2 regions of the Agarivorans sp. OAG1 genome follow, and region 1 is predicted to be linked to the other one. Evidence: predicted binding sites of a transcription regulator. Region 1 holds the regulator's gene; the other holds the start of a gene.
What was found. The regulator NrdR, encoded in region 1, represses ribonucleotide reductase genes. The targets are predictions, from matches to a motif close to AAACACNANATNTNGTGTTT.
Positions count from the first base shown of each region.

Region 2: the regulator NrdR is predicted to act here: its motif matches at 3,250-3,269, upstream of nrdD (anaerobic ribonucleoside-triphosphate reductase).

Region 1 is NZ_AP028990.1:1,254,198-1,265,483, forward strand. Features, by position in the region: gene glyA (serine hydroxymethyltransferase) at 85-1,338, shown strand; gene OAG1_RS05850 (ribbon-helix-helix domain-containing protein) at 1,956-2,288, opposite strand; gene OAG1_RS05855 (DJ-1/PfpI family protein) at 2,363-2,923, opposite strand; gene nrdR (transcriptional regulator NrdR) at 3,278-3,727, shown strand; gene ribD (bifunctional diaminohydroxyphosphoribosylaminopyrimidine deaminase/5-amino-6-(5-phosphoribosylamino)uracil reductase RibD) at 3,728-4,861, shown strand; gene OAG1_RS05870 (riboflavin synthase) at 4,861-5,517, shown strand; gene ribBA (bifunctional 3,4-dihydroxy-2-butanone-4-phosphate synthase/GTP cyclohydrolase II) at 5,582-6,694, shown strand; gene ribE (6,7-dimethyl-8-ribityllumazine synthase) at 6,798-7,268, shown strand; gene nusB (transcription antitermination factor NusB) at 7,284-7,700, shown strand; gene thiL (thiamine-phosphate kinase) at 7,705-8,682, shown strand; gene OAG1_RS05895 (phosphatidylglycerophosphatase A) at 8,707-9,186, shown strand; gene OAG1_RS05900 (ABC transporter substrate-binding protein) at 9,577-11,166, shown strand; gene OAG1_RS05905 (ABC transporter permease subunit) at 11,225-11,286, shown strand, end outside.
Region 2 is NZ_AP028990.1:2,383,605-2,394,890, reverse strand. Features, by position in the region: gene rsxC (electron transport complex subunit RsxC) at 1-1,911, opposite strand, end outside; gene rsxB (electron transport complex subunit RsxB) at 1,912-2,472, opposite strand; gene rsxA (electron transport complex subunit RsxA) at 2,482-3,060, opposite strand; gene nrdD (anaerobic ribonucleoside-triphosphate reductase) at 3,406-5,526, shown strand; gene nrdG (anaerobic ribonucleoside-triphosphate reductase-activating protein) at 5,527-5,997, shown strand; gene OAG1_RS10895 (GGDEF domain-containing protein) at 5,998-7,842, opposite strand; tRNA gene OAG1_RS10890 (tRNA-Asn) at 7,984-8,059, opposite strand; tRNA gene OAG1_RS10885 (tRNA-Asn) at 8,087-8,162, opposite strand; tRNA gene OAG1_RS10880 (tRNA-Asn) at 8,190-8,265, opposite strand; tRNA gene OAG1_RS10875 (tRNA-Asn) at 8,300-8,375, opposite strand; tRNA gene OAG1_RS10870 (tRNA-Asn) at 8,406-8,481, opposite strand; gene uvrB (excinuclease ABC subunit UvrB) at 9,137-11,128, shown strand; gene tpiA (triose-phosphate isomerase) at 11,188-11,286, opposite strand, start outside.

The DNA.
Region 1 (11,286 bases):
GCTGTGATCTGAAAAGGACTCAGGTTAGAATGCGCCTTCGAAAAATCACCCACCAACATGTAACAAAAGAGTCAGGAGATACTGATGTTAAAGCGTGATATGAATATCGCCGATTACGATGCCGAATTATGGCAAGCCATTACTAAAGAAGAAGTTCGTCAAGAAGAGCACATTGAGCTGATTGCTTCTGAGAACTATGCCAGCCCACGAGTAATGGAAGCGCAAGGCTCTTACCTTACTAATAAGTACGCCGAAGGATACCCAGGTAAGCGTTACTATGGTGGTTGTGAGTATGTAGATAAAGCAGAAGTGCTAGCCATTGAGCGTGCCAAGCAACTATTTGGTGCCGACTATGCAAACGTGCAACCACATGCTGGTTCACAAGCTAACTCAGCTGTATTTATGGCTTTGCTTAAAGCCGGTGACACAGTGCTAGGCATGAGCTTGGCTCATGGTGGTCACTTAACTCACGGTGCAAGCGTTAGCTTCTCAGGTAAAATCTACAACGCCGTTCAGTACGGGATTAACCCGGAAACTGGCGAGTTAGACTATGCAGAAGTTGAGCGTTTGGCTAAAGAACACAAACCTAAAATGATTATTGCTGGTTTCTCAGCATACTCAGGTGTGGTTGATTGGCAGCGTTTCCGCGATATCGCAGACGAAGTAGGTGCTTACCTGTTCGTAGATATGGCGCACATTGCTGGTTTAGTGGCAGCTGGCTTGTATCCAAACCCAGTGCCAGTTGCAGATGTAGTAACAACGACTACTCACAAAACACTAGCTGGCCCACGTGGTGGTTTGATTTTGGCACGTGCCAACGAAGAAGTAGAGAAGAAGCTTAACTCTGCGGTATTCCCTGGTGGTCAAGGCGGTCCTTTGATGCATGTTATTGCTGCAAAAGCGGTAGCGTTCAAAGAAGCGATGGAGCCAGAGTTCAAGCAATACCAGCAAAACGTATTAGATAATGCCAAAGCTATGGTAGCTGTACTGCAAGAGCGCGGTTACAAGATTGTGTCTAACGGTACAGAAAACCACTTGTTCTTGGTTGATCTCATCGACAAAGACATCACTGGTAAAGATGCCGATGCGGCACTAGGCCGTGCAAACATCACAGTAAATAAAAACTCGGTTCCAAACGATCCGCGTTCTCCATTCGTAACCAGTGGTTTACGTATTGGTACTCCAGCAATTACTCGTCGTGGCTTAGATGTAGCTGCTTCTAAAGAGTTAGCTGGCTGGATTTGTGATGTATTAGATAATTTACAAGACGAAGCGGTAATTGAGCGCGTTAAAGGCCAAGTGTTAGAACTTTGCCAGCGTTTCCCGGTCTACGCTTAAGTAAGCATGTAAACGTCAGGGATTGACGAGATAAAAGAAAGGAGGCTTTATGCCTCCTTTTTTGTATTTGTTTGTTAGGGTCTGTTGATTTTTGCTGATGGTTTTTGCAGCAATTTATTAGCCAATTAGGCAAGGCAGTGAGTGTGCAGTTAAGTGGGCTTAATAATCACTCGCTAACGCTGAATAAATGGCTAAGAAATGCTGCCCGAAGGGTTCGGATAAGCGAACTTTACTCTTTGTTGAGCACTTCTTGCTTAGCCCACTAGGCTTCTAAGTGCTCGCCGCGATTAAAGCCCGCTTATCTCGAACAAAACTTCAACACCAAAGATCAACAGACCCTAGTTTAACTACGGATTATTAAGACTAAATGTGAATAGGAACACAAACCAAGGAGGGATAGGCTGGGTTTTAGCCTGAGAATTAGACAGTTGGTACTGAAATTGCTCAGTTTTTAAGACCTAATTGATAAGTCAAATTACCAGCGCTAAAGGGTAATTGCAGAATAGAGAGAATCACCATGGACATGAATCCTGTGGCTAGTGCAAAACGATTAATGATTATGCAGTTTGTAATTTGGGGCAGCTTTATGTTGTTCATCATTTCTTAATCTTTGCAGATTAAAGATATCCGTTGGCAATGGAATTGCCTGATTCCGCTTGTTTAAGCGAAGGATTAGTGAGCGTTAAGCGCTTGCCTTGATTAAGGTGAGTAGTACAGGCCACTCTAAGTAAAGATGTAAAATTACCTACCTTTTCTTCTCGTTGTAATACCTCATGGTAAATTTGCGTTAAAAAGCCCGCCAAACTCAGGTTGGCCTCTTCGGCTATTTGCTCCAGTAGTTGCCAAAATATCGCTTCCAAACGAATACTGGTTACTACGCCATCTAAACGCACCGACCGAGACTTCAATTCAAACAGTTCTGCTTCTGCGCCAGAATAAATTTCACACATTGGCAATCCCACCATGATCAAACCGAAGTCTAATCATGGTATACAAAATCAACTTTTGCCGTTTCAATTTAGTATTAAGCCAATAGCTTATTAAATTGCGCTAGCCATTGCGGGTGAGCTGGCCAGGCTGGTGCGGTGACCAAGTTCCCATCGGTAAGGGCTTGGTCAACGGCTATATCGGCATAGTCGCCGCCAGCCGCTGTCACTTCAGGCGCACAAGCCGGGTAGGCAGAAATGTGTCTGCCTGAGGCAATACCTGCCGCTGTTAATAGCTGTGCGCCATGGCATATTGCCGCTATCGGCTGTTGCTTAGCGGCAAAGGCTTGAATTATTTCTAATACCTTAGCATTTAAGCGTAAGTATTCCGGGGCACGCCCGCCGGGTAATAATAGCGCATCAAATTCCTCGGTATCGATGTCAGCAAAATTGCCATTTAGGGTGAAGTTGTGCCCCGGTTTTTCGGTATAGGTTTGATCGCCTTCAAAGTCATGGATGGCGGTTTTAATTTGTTCGCCAATGCGTTTCTCTGGGCAAGTTGCGATAACTTCGTGACCTACCATTTGCAGTGCTTGAAATGGCACCATTAACTCATAATCTTCAACAAAATCACCTGCAATAATCAGTATCTTCGCCATGACTCTTTCCTTAACAAGTTGTTTACATTTCTAGTGCAGCCTAACTTGAGCGGTAAGCTAAGCGGTAGTAATTGGTTACTACGCAAGCGCTATTTGCTTATATAACAAGCTTAATTTTAATCTAATCAGACTCTTAACAAGCTAAGGGCTAAACAGTAAGTAATTGGCTCAGTGATTAAACTGAGAGCTAATACTCATTTTTTCTTTCTTTACTAGGTTAGATCCATTCTCTTTAGACAAGACCTTATCTAAATAAAGGAATTGTGGGCATTTTCGATAGTTACGCTTTAGCTAACCTGTACCTCTGACGGTTTAGCAGATAAAATTGCCGGATACTCGAATAAGGGATCGCCCATGCATTGTCCATTTTGTTCTGCTCATGAAACCAAGGTTATTGACTCGCGTTTGGTTGCCGATGGCCACCAAGTAAGAAGGCGTCGTGAATGCTTAGAATGCCATGAGCGCTTTACTTCTTTTGAAGTGGCCGAGTTGGTAATGCCAAGAGTGATTAAAGGCAATGGCATTAGAGAGCCTTTTAACGAAGAGAAAATGCGTGCTGGTATGATGCGTGCGTTGGAAAAACGCCCAGTAAGCGTTGACCAAGTAGAGCAAGCGGTAAACAAAATTAAGTCGCAGCTGCGGGCGACTGGCGAACGTGAAGTTGCCACAAAGTTCATTGGCAAGATTGTTATGGAACAGTTGATTGGCCTAGATAAAGTGGCCTACGTGCGTTTTGCTTCGGTTTATCACTCCTTTGAAGATATCAAAGAATTTAGTGACGAAATTGCTAAGTTGGAAAAGTAAGTGAGTTTTAGCGTTCAAGATTGCCAGTTCATGGCAAAGGCCATTGCTCTAGCCAAGCGCGGAAGATATACCACGGCACCCAATCCTAATGTGGGCTGCGTATTGGTAAAAAACGGTCAGATTATTGGTGAAGGTTTTCACCGTAAAGCCGGCGAAGGGCACGCCGAAGTGAATGCCGCAGCGGATGCCAAGCAACGAGGCTTTAGCCTGAAAGGGGCGACTTGTTATGTCACCCTTGAGCCCTGCAGCCATGTAGGTAGAACGCCCGCTTGCGCCACCATGTTAGTAGAGCAACAAGTGGCCGAAGTAGTGATTGCTATGGTTGACCCTAATCCACAGGTTGCTGGGCGCGGGATTAAGCGCCTTGAAGAGGCTGGTATTAAAGTTCGTAGTGGTCTAATGGAGCATTCTGCGTGCGCGCTTAACCCCGGATTTTTGAGCCGCGTTGAGCGTAAACGTCCTTTTGTTCGCTTGAAACTTGCTGGTTCTATCGACGCTAAAACAGCTTTAGCCAATGGCGAAAGCAAGTGGATTACCTCGGCTCATTCTCGCAGCGATGTGCAACGAGAGCGGGCTGCTAGCCATGCTATATTATCCACCGCCACCACGGTTATTCGCGATAATGCCAGCCTAAACGTGAGATTTAATGAGCTCGGTAGCCTTGCAGAGCAACTTGATGAAACACTGCTGCGTCAGCCATTACGGGTGATTATTGACCGCAAACAACGCTTAGTAGAAGCAGCTCAAGACCTTAATATTTTTAAGAATAATGAGTCTTTGTGGTTGGCTGGCCATCAATCACAAACGCAACTTCCAGCCGCAAAACAGCTGGTGATTGAAGACACGCCAAGCTTTTTGCCGCAATTAATGCAGCAGCTAGCTGAAGCAGAAGTAAATGATATTTGGGTTGAAGCTGGGGCTAATTTTGCTGCAGCTCTGATTCAAGCCAACTTGGTTGATCAACTTATTTGTTACCAAGCCGGTTTATTGATGGGAGCCGATGCTCACAGTTTAGTGGGGCTAGAGGGCTATCAGTCGATGAGTGCGTTAAATTCTTGGCAATGCCTTGAAACTCGCCGAATTGGCCCCGACATTAAAACTATCTGGATCCCGCAAGCACAGGGCACACATTAATGTTTACTGGAATAATTGAAGCCCTAGGCAAGATTTCTCGCATTGAAAAACGCAGTGGTGACGTACGATTAAACATCGCCAGCATTGGTCTAGATATGTCGGATGTAAGGCTTGGCGATAGCATCGCGGTAAATGGTATATGTTTAACCGTGGTCGATTTTAGCAATGAGCACTTTTGCGCCGATGTATCTACCGAAACGTTAAGTTTAACTTCACTGGCTAAATGCAAACAAGGTGACAAAGTTAACCTTGAAAAAGCCATGCTTGCGACGAATCGCTTTGGTGGCCATATTGTCAGTGGTCATGTTGATGGCTTAGCAGAGGTAGTAAGCATTAGCCCCAGCGCTCGTGCGATTAATATTTGGCTAAAGGTTCCTAATGATCTGGCCCGTTACATAGTCCATAAAGGATCTGTAACCGTAGATGGCATTAGCTTAACGGTGAACGAAGTACAGCAGCAACAGCTACGTTTAACCATTATTCCCCATACCGCTGAGCAAACAACCATTGGTGCTTGGTCGCCTGGGCAAAAAATTAACTTAGAAGTTGATGTTATCGCTCGCTATGTGGAGCGTTTAATCGGCTATGCTGATGAGAATACTACCGATTCAAAAATAAATACTGCATTTTTGGCGCAGCACGGCTTTATGAAATAGCTCGCCCAATCAAGATGCGCTAATAACAATAAATACTATCCCCAAAGGTAAGAAAGGTTTTGCTATGTCACTAAGCAGTATCGAAGAAATTATTGAAGATTTACGCCATGGAAAAATGGTGGTGCTAATGGATGATGAAGATCGAGAGAATGAAGGCGATCTCATCATGGCAGCCGATATGGTAACACCAGAGGCCATTAACTTTATGGCTACCTATGGGCGTGGATTGATTTGTTTGCCCATGACTAAACAACGCTGTCAGCAACTAAAGTTGCCTCTGATGGTGGATGTAAATACCGAGCAGTTTGCTACTAACTTCACGGTATCTATTGAAGCATCGCAAGGCGTGACTACCGGGATTTCTGCAGCAGATCGCTCGCGCACTGTGCAAGCAGCAGTTGCCCGCGATGCTAAGCCTAGTGACATTGTTATGCCTGGACATATTTTCCCGCTTATGGCGCAAGAAGGTGGGGTACTTACCCGCGCTGGACATACTGAAGCAGGAACTGATTTGGCAAGGTTAGCTGGCCGAGAACCAGCAGCTGTGATTGTTGAGATCCTTAATCAAGACGGCACCATGGCGCGTCGCCCTGATCTTGAGGTGTTTTGTAAAGAACACGGGTTAAAGATGGGCACTATCGCCGATCTCATCGAATACCGTAATAACAACGAAACCACTATTGAGCGAGTCGCAGAATGCAAAATGCCTAGCCGCCACGGTGATTTCAAGCTGATTACCTACCGCGATACCATCGATGAAAAAGTCCACTTTGTTATGCAAGCCGGTGAGATAAAAGAAGATGAAGCCACGCTTGTACGTGTGCACTTGCACAATACCTTTAGTGATTTATTAGGTAGTGACCGGGCTGGAAAGATGAGCTGGCCGCTGGATAAAGCGCTAGAAAAAATTGCTCAAGAAAATGGCGTGCTGGTGCTACTTAGTACCGATGATAAAGCTGATAATTTGATTGACCAAGTTAAAGCCTTTGCTCTGCAAGATCGCGGTGAGACACCAGCACAAAAGCAAGCGCACAGTGCTTCACGTACAGTTGGAGTAGGCTCTCAGATTTTGGCCGACCTAGGTGTAAGCAAAATGCGTTTATTAAGCTCACCTAAGCGTTATCACGCATTATCTGGCTTCGGTTTGGAAGTGGTTGAGTATATCGACCAAGAATAACTCGAGTATTAGTGAGAAATTATTTTATTAAGGGCCTAGCAGATTAGTTGTGCTAGAATAGCGCGATTTTTTTGATGGACTCAAAGAAAAGGCAGAATTAAGTATGAAAGTAATTGAAGCAAATTTAGCTACACCAAACGCTAAAGTGGCTATTGTTATCGCTCGTTTTAACAGCTTTATTAACGAGAGCTTGTTATCTGGCGCTGTGGATACGCTAACTCGTCAAGGTGGTATTAGCGATGACAACATTACTGTTGTTCGTGTACCGGGCGCAGTAGAAATTCCACTGGCTGCTAAACGCATTGCAGCAAGCAAAAAGTACGATGCTATTATTGCTTTAGGTACGGTAATTCGTGGTGGCACTTACCACTTTGAATTAGTGGCTAACGAATGCCACAAAGGTTTAGCTCAAGTTATGATGGAATTTGATATTCCAGTAACTTTTGGCGTGCTTACTACTGAGTCTATCGAGCAAGCGATTGAACGCGCTGGCACTAAAATGGGTAATAAAGGTACCGAAGCTGCCCTAAGCGCTTTGGAAATGATCAACTTAGTTGATCAGATAGAAGTTTAATTTGAGGAATTCTCTGTGAAACCAGCTGCACGTCGTAAAGCTAGGCAATTTGCTACTCAAGCAATTTATCAATGGCAGGTGACCAAGGACAGCGTTGCTAACATCGAACATCAGTTCCTAACCGAACAAGACATGAGTAAGGCCGATGTTCCGTATTTTTCTACTCTGCTGACTGGCGTAGTAGCAAACAGCGAAAAGTTAGATGAAGCGATGAGCTCTTCGCTTTCTCGTAAGTTAGAAGAATTAGATATCGTTGAACACGCAATTTTGTTGATTGGTGTTTACGAGCTATTAATGGTGAGCGATGTGCCACCTAAAGTTGTAATTAACGAAGCGATTGAATTAGCTAAGTCATTTGCCGCTGAAGATAGCCACAAGTTTGTTAATGGCGTGCTAGATAAAGTACTACGTTTACAGCAGTTTAAGTCTTAGTTGCATGTCTTCTCAGCCTCCTTTGGGTGAATTTGATATCATCGAAAAGTTCTTCCAGCGCAGTGCTTCACGCCCCGATGTATTACTGGGTGTAGGTGATGATGCAGCGCTGGTAACTGTTCCCGAGAATAACCAAATTGCTATTTCTACCGACACCTTGGTAGAAGGCGTACATTTTTTCTCAGATATCCCACCTCGCGCGCTTGGCCATAAAGCGCTTGCCGTTAATTTAAGCGACATGGCAGCCATGGGGGCAGAGCCGCGTTGGGTGACCTTAGCGATCACCTTGCCGGAAATTGACGAAGCGTGGTTAGCCCAGTTCAGCAAAGGCTTTTATGACTTAGCTGAATACTTCAATGTCGCTTTAATTGGTGGAGACACCACCAAAGGCCCTTTAAGTATTACCGTGACGGTTCATGGCGTAGTACCTGTAGGTAAAGCCTTGCGCAGAGACGGAGCTAAGCCTGGTGACTGGGTATATGTTACTGGCAATATTGGTGACTCTGGCCTTGCGCTAGCGCATCTTCAAGACAAAATCAGCTTAAACCCTCAACAGTTAGAGCTAAGCCTAAAACAGCACTATTACCCGCAACCTAGAGTGCTTGCTGGCTATGGTTTGCGTGATATAGCCTCTGCAACTATTGATATTTCAGATGGCCTATACAACGATTTACAGCATATCCTCAGAAAGAGCCACTGCTCGGCGGTACTAAACCTAGACAGCCTGCCACTTTCAGAAACCATGAATGAAGCTGTTGGTGTAGATCAAAGTATTGCTTTAGCACTAAATGGTGGCGAAGATTACGAGCTATGCTTTACTGTGCCTGAGTCAAATAAAGGTTCAGTCGATACATCTTTATCCTTTAGCGGAATACAGTTTACTTGTATCGGGCAGTTAGCGCCTGGGCATGGCGAGATAAAGCTAAAATATCAAGATAAACCTTATCAAATCGAACCCACTGGTTGGGATCACTTCAACTAGTCCTAGCGAGTAGCGAGAACTGCAATGGATAAAGCTTTAGCCAAATTAAGCTTACGGAACCCTTTACACTTATGCGCACTTGGCTTAGGTAGTGGCTTAGCCCCCAAAGCACCTGGTACTTTTGGTACCTTAGCTGCCATTCCTTTGTATTTACTGCTAGCGCCATTACCTGTTTGGGCCTACGTGGCAGTGCTACTAGTGAGCTTTGTTTTTGGTGTTTGGTGTTGTCAAAAAGCAAGTGATGCGATGGGGGTACATGATCATGGGGCGATTGTGTGGGATGAGTTTGTTGGCTACTGGATTACCATGTTCATGGTGCCGCTATCTCCCCTAAATGTGCTACTTGGTTTTATATTATTTCGTTTTTTTGATGTATTGAAGCCTTGGCCCATCAAAATTTTGGACAAAAAAGTGCACGGTGGCTTTGGTATAATGATAGATGACGTATTAGCCGGTGTGTTTGCAGCTATTTCTTTGCAAGTTGTGCTGTTTGTCCTCGCTTAACTGAGCATTCTCTCTGCTTGCTAAATTTGTTCTCCCCTAAATTTAGTTAAATCTGCTTATGCAAACCTTGCATAAGCTTATTCTTTATTGCATAAATATGACATTATATCGAATCCTTAATCACTATCACTGCCTTCAGTGATTTTTGGATTATAAAATCCTGTTTATGCTATTTACAGTGGCAGATAAAAATACTAATTTATTACGGGCAAAAAGCGGATCAGGCTTGATTAAGTCTTGCTCAGTTCACAATTGTTGTTTGTATAACGACATTTGCTAGTGCAGGGTCTAGATTTATCAAGAACAATAATTATTAGTCTATTCGCAAACACACCGGAAATGCAGCCATAACGGTTGCATACATGACAAGATGTCACACGGAGAATCATAATGAAGAAAGGATTGGCGAAGCTGTCACTTGCACTTGTAGCTAGTGCGGTAGCTGTGGGCGTTCAAGCGCAAACATTTGTCTTCTGTTCAGAAGGCAGTCCAGAAGGTTTTAACCCAAGTTTATATACAGCAGGAACCACTTTTGATGCGTCTTCTAAGACCATCTTTAACCGATTGGTTGAATTTGAAGTAGGTACAACCAATGTTGTTCCAGGTTTGGCAGAGTCTTGGGATGTTTCTGAAGATGGCCTAGAGTACACCTTTCATTTACGCAAAGGCGTAAAATTTCACAGTCAGAAAAAAGGTTTCAAACCTTCTCGCGAATTTAATGCTGACGACGTAGTGTTCACGTTTGAACGCCAAGATGACCCAGAGCATCCTTACCATAAAGTATCGGGTGGTTCTTACGAGTACTACAGCGGTATGGGTATGAACGACTTGGTTAAAGAGATCGTTAAAGTTGACGATTACACGGTTAAGTTTGTACTAAGCAAGCCTGAAGCTCCGTTTATTGCAAACATGGCGATGGACTTTGCATCTATCTTCTCTGCTGAGCAAGCTGATGCGATGTTAGCTGCAGGTACTCCTGAGAAACTAGACTTAGACCCTGTGGGTACAGGTCCTTTCCAAAAAGTACAATACCAAAAAGACTCAATTATTCGCTACGTAGGTAATGCTGATTACTGGCAAGGCGCGCCTAAGATTGACCGTTTGGTATTCTCTATTACACCTGATGCATCAGTACGTTACGCCAAGCTTAAAGCAGGCGAGTGTCATGTAATGCCTTATCCAAACCCAGCTGATGTTGAGCAAATGCAAAAAGATGCTGACATCAACCTAATGAGCCAAGAAGGCTTAAACGTAGGTTACTTGGCATTTAATACCCAAAAACCACCATTTGATAACGTTAAAGTTCGCCAAGCTCTTAGCCTAGCGGTTAACAAGCAAGCGATTATTGATGCGGTATTCCAGGGTAGCGGTAAAATTGCTAAAAACCCAATCCCACCAACAATGTGGTCTTACAACGAAGATACCGTTGATTACCCTTACGATCCGGTTAAAGCGAAAGCCTTATTGGCCGAAGCGGGTGTGACCGATCTTAAGACTAACATTTGGGCAATGCCAGTACAGCGTCCTTACAACCCTAACGCACGTCGTATGGCGGAAGTGATTCAAGCTGACTGGGCAAAAGTAGGCGTACAAGCTGAAATCGTTAGCTACGAATGGGGTGAATACCTTAAGCGTTCTAAACAAGGTGAGCACGATACCGTGTTACTTGGTTGGACCGGTGATAATGGCGATCCAGATAACTTCCTAAGCGTATTACTAGGCTGTGATGCTGTTGGTGGTGGTAACCGTGCTATGTGGTGTCATAAGCCATTTAACGACGTAATCACTAAAGCTAAACAGATTTCTGTTCAAGCTGAACGTGCACCACTGTACGAAGAAGCACAGTTAATCTTTAAAGAACAAGCTCCGTGGGTAACAATTGCTCACTCAGTGGCTTACAAGCCAGTTCGTAAAGAAGTTCAAGGCTTTAAGATTGATCCATTAGGTGGTCACCACTTCTATGGCGTGTCGCTAAAATAAATATACTTAAGGGGCTGGCAACAGCCCCTTTCCTTCCTTCAGACACAGAGCTGTAGTTATGTTCCAGTTTATTATAAAAAAATTGATGTTGGTGATACCCACCTTCATCGGCATTACTCT
Region 2 (11,286 bases), 1.1 Mb from region 1:
TTCAGATTGTTGCTGAGCTTGTGCTTTTTTCGCCTTAGCTCTAGCTACGGCAGCAGCCACAGCTGAATTACTTGATTCAACTGTGTTGTCTTCAGCGGTAGTTTCGTTATCTTGATTTTGTTGTTTCTTGGCTTTAGCGCGCGCGATAGCCGCTGCTACTGCGGGGTTTGCGCTAGGCTTAGACTCGTTTATCGATTCACTGTTATCAGTCTGCTTTTTAGCTTTAGCACGCGCGATGGCCGCAGCGACTGCCGGGTTAGCGCTGGCTTTACTCTCGTTGGCTTCTTTTTGGGCTCTTCGCTCAGCTTTGCGAGCTTCTCTAGCAGCTATGGCCGCTTGATTATCTGGTACCCATTCACCAGTTTCGTCTTGTTTTGCTGCTGGACTGGCGGCTTGCTTGTTTTTGACTCTTGCTAATGCCGCTGCGACAGGGTCAGGTTTATTTTGCTTAGCGCTGTCTTCTGCTTGAGCTTGTCTACGCAAAGCGGCTTGTTGGTGTTTCGCTTTACGTTCTAATTTGTCTTTTTCTAAACGAGCTTGGCGTGCATCGAAGCGTTGTTTGGCTATATCGGCTTCTTTTTGTGCAATGTCTTCGCTGCGTATTTTGGCTTTTGCTGTTCGGTAGTGTTGTACCAAAGAGATTTCGCTTGGACAAACAAAGGCGCAGGCTCCACATTCAATGCAGTCCATGATATTGAAATCGCGCGCTTTGTTTAGTTCGTCCCCTTTAGCGTACCAATACAACTGCTGAGGTAGTAAACCCATTGGGCAGGCTTGAGCACATTCACCGCAACGTATACACGGTGATTCATTTTCAGCAGCCATCGGATTATTAACAATCAGGCAGTTAGTTGTTTTTACCACCGGTGCTTGGTTGCTGGGGAGCATGAAGCCCATCATCGAACCGCCCATAATGGTTGGCGCGTTAGGCTCACCCTGTAGATTTGTGTTGATCACATCGCTTACTGCTGTGCCAATCGGCACCCAGTAATTGCTAGGACTAGTGACTAAATCACCGGCAAGGGTGACAACTCTAGAAATTAGCGGTTCGCCTAGCGTTACAGCTTGATACACGGCGTAAGCTGTGCCGACATTTTGCACTAGCATGCCTAGGTCAATAGGTAGCTGGTTAGCTTTAACTTCTTTTCCAGTAAGCACTTGGATAAGTTGCTTTTCACCACCAGAGGGATATTTGGTAGGGATGCTTCGAATGATGATATCTTGATTGCCAACCGCTTCTAACGCTTTAATGGCTTTTGGTTTATCATCTTCGACGGCAACTATGGTAAGCGTTGGCTTGAGTACTTTTTGCAGTAAGGCCACACCACCGATAATTTCCGCTGCATAGTTCTGCATTAAGCAATCGTCAGCCGAAATATAGGGCTCGCATTCGGCGCCATTTATAATCAGTACGTCTAAAGGCTTATGCGGAGTAATCTTCAAAGCAGTAGGGAAGCCAGCGCCGCCCATGCCGGATATACCTGATAAATGAACGCGTTGGCAAATAGCTTCGGGGTTTAATTCTTCATCACTCAGGGGGCTAGGCCATTGTGCGTCTTGTTGCTCTTTGTCTACTTGAATGACGACACTTAATTCAGGAATGGCTGAAGCATGCGCAGAAACTCTTGGTTCAATCGCAATGATTTCACCGGAAAGGGAAGCATGGACTGGTGGCGCTTGAAAGAATTGAGACTCGGTTAAGGCTTGTCCACGTAATACTTTATCGCCAACTTCTACTAGTAACTTGCCTGCGCTGCCAATATGCTGTTGAACAGGTATGCTTAACTCGTTAGGCAAGTTGATTAGTTCAGGCTTACCACAATTGATATCCTGCTTATTGGTTTCTGGATGGACACCACCTTGGTAGTTCCAAGTAAAACCTTGTTTAATTTTGTCTAACCACGCCACCATCTATTTTTGTTCCTCGATGATTGCGACATCTATTTGGTTCAATTTCCAATCCCAGTTTTTGGTTGTTGTTGGTATTGGGCGCATTTCAATACAATCGGTTGGGCAGGGGGCCACACATAGCTCGCATCCGGTACATTCTTTAGTAATAACCGTATGCATATGTTTATTCGCACCCATAATGGCATCTACAGGGCAAGCTTGAATGCACTTGGTACAACCAATACACGCATCTTCTACGATGTATGCCACTTTCTTTCGGTCATCTTCTTTTACGGCTGACTCATCCAGAGGGATCGCTTCAACCCCTAGCAATTCTGCTAGTTTTACTACAGTCTCTTCGCCGCCAGGAGGGCATTTGTTTATCGCTTCGCCGTTGGCGATGGCTTCAGCGTAGGGCCGACAACCGGGATGACCACATTGTCCGCACTGTGTTTGAGGTAGCAGTGCTTCCACTTGATCGGCAATGGGGTTGCCTTCAATTTTATATTTGATGGCAGCATAACCTAGTATTCCACCAAATACTAAGGCTAGAAGGGTGATGGCAATAAGTGCTTCTAACATCTAAACATACTACTTAATTAATCCAGTGAAACCGACAAAGGCTAAAGACATAAGCCCTGCTGTGATCATCGCGATCGCTGCGCCTTTAAAAGGTAGAGGGATATCTGCTACCACTAGGCGTTCACGCATTGCTGAGAACAAAATTAACACTAGCGAGAAGCCAGCTGCTGCTCCAAAACCATAGATAATTGATTCAAATAGATCATGCTGCTCATTAATATTTAGTAGCGCCACACCTAATACTGCACAGTTAGAGGTGATAAGCGGTAGGTAAATGCCTAATACACGGTGCAGTGCGGGGCTGGCTTTTTGCACAAACATCTCGGTGAACTGAACCACAACGGCAATAACCAAAATAAAACTCATGGTGCGCAGATAAACAATATCTAGTGGCAACAATATGTATTGTTCTACTAAATAGGAGCTCATTGACGCTAGAGTAAGCACAAAAGTGGTAGCTAAGGCCATGCCAATGGCGGTTTCTACTTTGCTGGACACACCCATAAATGGGCATAAACCCAAGAACTTAACCAGCACAAAATTGTTAACCAGTACGGTACTGATTAATAACAACAAATATTCAGTCATTTAAATAAGATGCAGCGGAACGAGCCGCTATTATCCTTGTTTGTGGTGCGTATAACAACCGTGACTTCAATGTGGAAAAGGCGCTAAAAATTTGCTGTGAGTTGTGAATCATTTTTGAGCGGTTAAATTTACTTTTTACCCTTCGGTTGATCTCGATCATTTGTATTTGCTTTATCCTTAAAATCTCTCGACTACTATATCTAGTGGGATCTAAAATCCTTAACCACAATATATGGATAACCATCACATTGGATGCTTTTTTGAGCGTTTCTTTGTTAGAAGCCTTTAGTGGCGCGGGTTCCACAGTTTTTTATTTAATGAGTGAGTGAAATTGGAGCGTAAATCGTGAAAACAGTCGTGATAAAACGAGACGGAAGCCGTGTACCTTACGACGCAAAGCGGATTGTTGATGCAGTGCTAAAAGCAGCTGAAGCTTTAGGTGTTAAGGACAACCTAGTTGCATTGCAAATTGCCCAACAAGTAACAGAACAGTTTTTGAACTTACCTGAAGTAGATATCAACGATATTCAATCATCTGTTGAAAACTACTTAATGGAAAGTGATAACAAGACTTTAGCACGTGCTTACATTGAATATCGTCACGACCGCGACGTTGCTCGCGAAAAGCGCAGCGTGTTAAATGCTGAGATCCGTGGTTTGGTTGAACAAAGCAATGCCGCGTTACTTAACGAAAATGCGAATAAAGACAGTAAGGTTATTCCAACTCAACGCGATTTGTTAGCGGGCATTGTTGCAAAACACTACGCTAAAACTCATTTGCTTCCGCGAGATGTAGTAAAAGCCCACGAAACTGGCGAAATTCATTTTCACGATTTAGATTACGCACCATTTTTCCCAATGTTTAACTGCATGCTAATCGACTTAGAAGGCATGTTAACCGGCGGATTTAAAATGGGTAACGCTGAAATTGAAACCCCAAAATCAATTTCAACGGCAACCGCAGTCACCGCTCAAATCATCGCTCAGGTTGCCAGCCATATTTACGGTGGCACAACAATTAATCGCATCGACGAGATTCTGTCTCCTTACGTCACCAAAAGTCATGAAAAACACTTAGCTACTGCTAAAAAATGGCAAATAGCTGACGCGGAAGCTTACGCTAAAGCGCAAACCGAAAAGGAATGTCATGATGCATTCCAGTCTTTAGAGTATGAAGTAAATACCTTACACACTGCGAATGGGCAAACGCCATTTGTTACCTTTGGTTTTGGCTTAGGCTCTTGCTGGGCCTCGCGATTAATTCAGCGTTCAATCTTAGAGAACCGTATTGCCGGATTAGGTAAAAATGCCAAAACGGCAGTATTCCCTAAGCTGGTATTTGCCATTAAAGACGGCTTAAACCATAAGAAAGAAGATCCAAGTTACGATATTAAGCAGTTAGCTTTGGAATGTGCATCAAAACGCATGTATCCAGATATTTTAAACTACGACAAAGTTGTTGAAGTGACAGGCTCGTTTAAAACCCCTATGGGTTGTCGTAGTTTCTTAGGTCACTACCAGGAAGAAGGTAAAGACATTCACGATGGTCGCAATAACCTTGGTGTAGTGAGCTTAAACTTACCGCGCATTGCTATTGAAGCTAAGGGTGATGAACAACGTTTCTTCGAACTACTTGAACAACGTTTAAGTGTTGCGAAACATGGTTTAGATAGCCGCATTTCTCGCCTTAAAGGTGTTAAAGCCAAAGTCGCTCCAATCTTGTACATGGAAGGCGCTTGTGGCGTTCGGTTAAATGCCGAAGATGATGTATCTAAAATCTTCGAAAATGGTCGTGCGTCAATTTCATTGGGTTACATCGGTTTGCATGAGACTGTGAACGCGCTATACGGAAACAGTGAACACGTTTACGACAATAAACAGTTACAACAAAAAGCTATCGGTATTGTTACTGCACTAAAACAAGCTACTTTACGTTGGGAAAAAGAAAGTGGTTACGCCTTTAGTTTATACAGCACTCCAAGTGAAAACCTATGTGATCGCTTCTGCCGATTAGACGCCAAAAAGTTTGGTGTAATCGAGGGCGTAACAGATAAAGGTTATTACACCAATAGTTTCCACTTAGATGTAGAAAAGAAGGTAAACCCCTTCGACAAAATAGATTTTGAACAGCCTTACCCTTCAGTAACTAGCGGCGGCTTTATTTGTTATGGTGAATACCCAAACATGCAGCACAATACTGAAGCCTTAGAGGATGTTTGGGATTATAGCTATAGTCGCGTTCCGTATTACGGTACAAATACGCCTATTGACGAATGTTACGAATGTGACTTCACTGGCGAGTTTAACTGCACCAGTAAAGGTTTTGAGTGTCCTTCTTGTGGTAATACCGAGTCTAGTAAGGTGTCTGTTACTCGACGAGTATGTGGCTATTTGGGTAGCCCTGATGCACGACCATTTAACTATGGTAAGCAAGAAGAAGTTAAACGCCGAGTGAAACATCTGTAAATGAACTATTTGAGTTACCACTCGGTCGATGTAGTTAACGGGCAAGGTACGCGCTGTACCTTGTTTGTTGCTGGTTGCGAGCACCAATGTCGAGGTTGTTATAACCAGAAATCTTGGCGTTGTGATTCTGGCTACCCGTATACTGATGACTTAGAACAACAGATTATCAATGATTTGAACGATTCTAGGATTCGACGTAAAGGGCTTAGCTTGAGCGGTGGAGATCCACTACATCCAAAAAATCTAGACGCAGTACAACGTCTAGTTGAGCGCGTAAGAAAAGAGTGCGCAGGCAAAGATATTTGGATGTGGACAGGCTATAAACTTCAAGAATTAAACCCGCAACAGCAGGCAATTGTTAAGCAAGTTGATACCTTAATTGACGGTAAGTTTGAACAAGAGCTGGCCGACCCAAAATTACAATGGCGAGGCAGTAGTAACCAAATTATTCACTGCCAACCCCTTCAGTAGTTAAGCGATAAGCTCAGGGCGAGAGATTAAGTAGCCCTGCAAGCTATCAACATACATAGATTCAAGTAGCTGTTTTTGCTCTAAGGTTTCAACGCCTTGAGCAATTACTTGGCAACCTAAACGATGCGATACCTCTACCAGCATACTCACGAATTGCTGATTAGCTTTGTCACTTTCTAGTGCTTGCACCAAATCGCTACTTATCTTCACATAGTTAGGCTTGAGCTCTTTAAACAATTTAAATGAGCCAATACCGTTACCAAAATCTGAAATTGCAGTGTGGCAACTGTTTCGGCGAAGTACTTCAAACAGCTTTCTGGCGTTGCTCAAGTGCATATCCAAAATTTCTTCTTCTAACTCAAAAACCACCCGAGATTTTAAATTAGGGTAGGTGAGTAGCTGTTGAGTTAGCCAAGAACAAAAATCTGGGTCAGTTAAAATAAGTTTACTTAGGTTTATCCCCCAGCGGTATTCAGCGTTTTGTCCAGAGATGGTATGCAAGATGTAGCCAATTGTTGCTTTTTCTAGTTCTAATATCATGCCTAGGCGTTGTGCCATTACCATGGTTGTTTCGGTAGGAAGCTGCTGGTTATTGTCACTTAAAAAACGAATGAATACTTCATGGTATGCCGGCATGGTGCGATGTAACGACTGGATGGCTTGTGATGCTAGGCGGAAGTTATTTTTGTTAATAAGCGAGCTTATAGTTGAGTGCCATTGAAGTTCACTACTTTCTAATGTTTCGTCATCTTCGAGCACTATTTCCCAGCCATTGGGAGATAGGCTTTGGGCAATAGCTAGGGCCGCATCAGCGCGAGCAATCACTCGTTCAATGGAGTCACCACTTTTAAGCTCGGTTACGCCGGTATAGGCTGCGCTTTGCATTTGCTTACCGTTGCTGTACTCGTTTAGAGAGCTTTTGAGTGCCTGAGCGACTTGGCTAACTCGACTGGCTGGGAATTTAGGCAATACCAGGGCAAACTCAGCTCCCAAAAGTCTAAACAAGCTGCTTGATGAATAATCTTTGCGATTAACATCGATGATCTTTGCGATATCTCTAATGTAGTCATCGCCAGCTTGGTGGCCACGTGCTTTGTTGATTTCTTCAAGTTGCGAAGCTCTAACCAAAAACAAAACCGTATCTTTAGGTGTTGTCTTTAACATTTCCTGCATTTTTTGGCGGAACGAGTGCCGATTAAATTGGCCTGTTAATGGGTCTAGGGCAACTTGCTTCTCTAGTTGTTGAATTGCATGTTTTTGTTGGCGGATTTGCTGAGTAAACTGCTGTTTCTGATCCTTGATTAACTCGCCAACAGCACCGAGTACCGGCTTTTCATCAACTAATCGATCCGCATTAACCAGCTTTTTGAGCTTACTTTTAACCCGAGACATAGCACGAATATAAAGAAGGCTGGTTAACATGTAGCCCATTGCACAAAGCGCTGCGATGGTTAGGTAGAGGCGTAAGTATCCGTCACTAACAAATTCAAATGAGGGTTTAAAGTTTACTTGGAACTTATCTACTGCAATGGTTTGCATTGACGTTTTACTAGGTTCGGCTAAGTCAACTAACCAGTGCTGCGGCGAACCAACCAATGCCAAAGTATTATCAACAGCTAACTGTGTAGAGATAAAACTAAGTTGGTGTTGGTCGCGTAAAGTCGCTAGATACTCTTGATTGAGCTGGTCAATTCTGGTCAATTGCAGAGAGAGCAGGGAGTTTATCTGCTGATTTTCACGGGCCAGATCAAGTTTAAACAACTGTACATGAACACCCACCAGCGCAATCCATAGCGCGATAAATAAAAAAGCATTTACAACAAAAAATGTTCTAAGGCCTTTCATATCCTACCTGTTTAATAAATCAGCGATCTCTAATAATGATACATGCAAACATTAGACTTATCTATCAGATGCTTAGGATTAAGTAATCTATTTAGTGATTAACAAATATCGGAAAGGGTATAACAGGAAGTGATAAAAATGTGGCTCCCCAGGTTGGGCTTGAACCAACGACACATGGATTAACAGTCCACCGCTCTACCAACTGAGCTACTGGGGAATTATAAGGCTTACTAGATAAAAGGAGTGGCTCCCCAAGTTGGGCTTGAACCAACGACACATGGATTAACAGTCCACCGCTCTACCAACTGAGCTATTGGGGAATCGTAAGGTATATCTAGTTATATGATTGGCTCCCCAAGTTGGGCTTGAACCAACGACACATGGATTAACAGTCCACCGCTCTACCAACTGAGCTATTGGGGAATCATATAAGGTATTGACCTATTGTAATCAAGATTGGCTCCCCAAGTTGGGCTTGAACCAACGACACATGGATTAACAGTCCACCGCTCTACCAACTGAGCTATTGGGGAATCTTGATTTATCACTTAGCAAAGGAGATTTGGCTCCCCAAGTTGGGCTTGAACCAACGACACATGGATTAACAGTCCACCGCTCTACCAACTGAGCTATTGGGGAATCGCTTTGCTTAAGTGCGGGGCGCATAGTAATAATTGCCCCTATAAGTGTCAACTAATTCTACGTCAAAAATGACAATTTCTGTTTGTTTGCTCAACTTACATCCAGTTGTTGCAAACTACAGATCGAAACTTGTTCAGCTGGTATAAAAAATGCGCAGATAATTAATATTCATAAAAACACATTTCTTTATAGCTAAGCTTGATTGCCTAATAATTATGCACAATATGTAAAAGCCTTTGGTGCTGGTAGTTAGCGAGACTTATCCACTGATTTTGTGGATAACTGTGTGCATTAAAAGTCGCTTATGGGCTACAGCCCACTAGATACCTAGCACGAGCCTAAATTTGATCTACATCTGTTTTTCATTTAATCACTATTATTCAAGGACTTATTTAATTATTGGTGTAAAAGCTCAATTTTTGACCTGTAAAAAAAGTTGTTGCTTTTACAAAAAAAGTGTTGTGCATTACTTTTCGTTACAATCTTCTTACTGTGCACAATTTAGGGTTATCTGCTACCGATTTTCTGTTTGCGATATTCTCTGCTAAACAACGCTAATTTTCTGTACAAGACTAATACGCCTTTTTGTTATCGCTAGGTTTTGCGTAGAATGGACCAATGATAAAACTTTCAGATGATTGGTAGTAGAGCAGTGAAAAAACCATTTGATCTAGTATCGGAATACAAACCGGCAGGGGATCAGCCAACGGCTATTTCAAGTCTAATAGAAGGCTTAGAAGATGGGCTCGCTCATCAAACGCTACTAGGGGTTACCGGTTCAGGCAAAACATTTACAGTAGCGAATGTGATCGCAGAGCAAAATCGGCCAACTATAGTTTTAGCGCCAAACAAAACCTTAGCCGCTCAGCTTTATAGCGAAATGAAAGAATTCTTTCCTAATAATGCGGTAGAGTTTTTTGTTTCTTACTATGACTACTATCAACCTGAAGCCTATGTACCGACCACTGACACATTCATAGAGAAAGATGCATCAGTTAACTCTCACATCGAACAAATGCGGCTGTCTGCGACTAAGGCCTTATTAGAGCGACGTGACGTAGTATTGGTAGCCTCCGTGTCGGCCATTTACGGTTTAGGTGATCCTCAGTCCTATTTACAAATGATGCTGCACCTAAGTGTTGGCGATATGATTGACCAACGCGCCATTCTCCGCCGATTAGCAGAACTACAATATTCGCGTAACGATGCTGCCTTCCAGCGTTCTACCTTCAGAGTTCGCGGAGACGTGATTGACGTATTTCCAGCAGAGTCTGACAAAAATGCAGTAAGAATTGAATTGTTTGATGGCGAAGTAGAACGGCTCAGCAGCTTTGACCCACTAACTGGGGCTGAAGAGGCGGTAATGGCAAGGGTGACTATCTTCCCTAAGACCCACTATGTAACGCCGCGAGAAACCATTCTTAATGCCATCTCATCAATTAAAGAAGAATTAAACGAGCGCAAAAAACAGCTGTTGGATGCTAACAAGTTAATAGAAGAGCAACGAATTTCTCAGCGTACATTGTTCGATATCGAAATGATGAACGAACTAGGGTATTGCTCGGGTATCGAAAACTATTCTCGTTACTTGTCGACTCGCGCCCCAGGCGAGCCACCACCAACATTATTAGATTATTTGCCTGCCGACGGTATCCTTATCATCGATGAGTCACACGTAACCGTGCCTCAAATTGGCGCAATGTATAAAGGTGACCGCTCGCGCAAAGAAAATTTGGTTAATTACGGGTTTCGTTTACCTTCTGCCTTGGATAATCGGCCTCTTAAGTTTGAAGAGTTTGAACAAATCGCACCACAAACCATATTTGTATCCGCTACGCCAAGTAATTATGAGTTAGAAAAAACTAACCAAGAGTTTGTTGAACAAGTTGTTAGGCCGACAGGTTTACTAGACCCAGAAATAGAAGTTCGCCCAGTAAATACTCAAGTCGACGATTTGTTGTCAGAAATTCGTATACGCACGGCAATCGATGAACGGGTATTGGTGACCACGCTTACCAAAAGAATGGCCGAAGATCTAAGTGAATACCTCACTGAGCATCAAGTTAAAGTGCGTTACCTGCACTCGGATATTGATACCGTAGAACGGGTAGAGATCATTCGTGATTTGCGTATGGGAGTATTTGACGTGCTTGTGGGTATTAACTTGTTACGAGAAGGCCTCGATATGCCTGAAGTATCGCTGGTAGCCATACTCGATGCCGATAAAGAAGGCTTCCTTCGCTCAGAGCGCTCGTTAATTCAAACCATTGGCCGGGCGGCGCGTCATCCTCAAGGTAAAGCGATTCTTTATGGCGACAAGATTACCGGCTCTATGGAACGAGCAATTGGTGAAAATAATAGACGCAGAGAAATCCAGCATCAGTTCAACCTTGATAACGGTATAGTTCCGCAAAAACTTAACAAGAAAGTGGTTGATATTAGTAACTTTGGGAAGAGTAAAGTACTTCAAGCGGCAGAGCCAAAAGCAAAGTACGCAGCACTTACTCCTGAAATTATGTTGAAGAATATTGCGCAACTAGAAAAGCAAATGATCAATCACGCAAAAGAGTTAGAATTTGAACAGGCTGCAGCGGTACGAGATGAAATAAATGAACTGCAAGAGCAACTGGTAAAAATGAGTTAGCTGCAATAAGCCATAAAAAAAGCCGCTGTATATACAGCGGCTTTTTAATAGAACTAATCTTAGTTTGCTGCAGCGATAATTGCGCCAAACTCTTCAGCCATTAGAGAAGCACCGCCAACTAGCGCGCCATCAATGTCTGGTTGAGAGAAAAGCTCTTT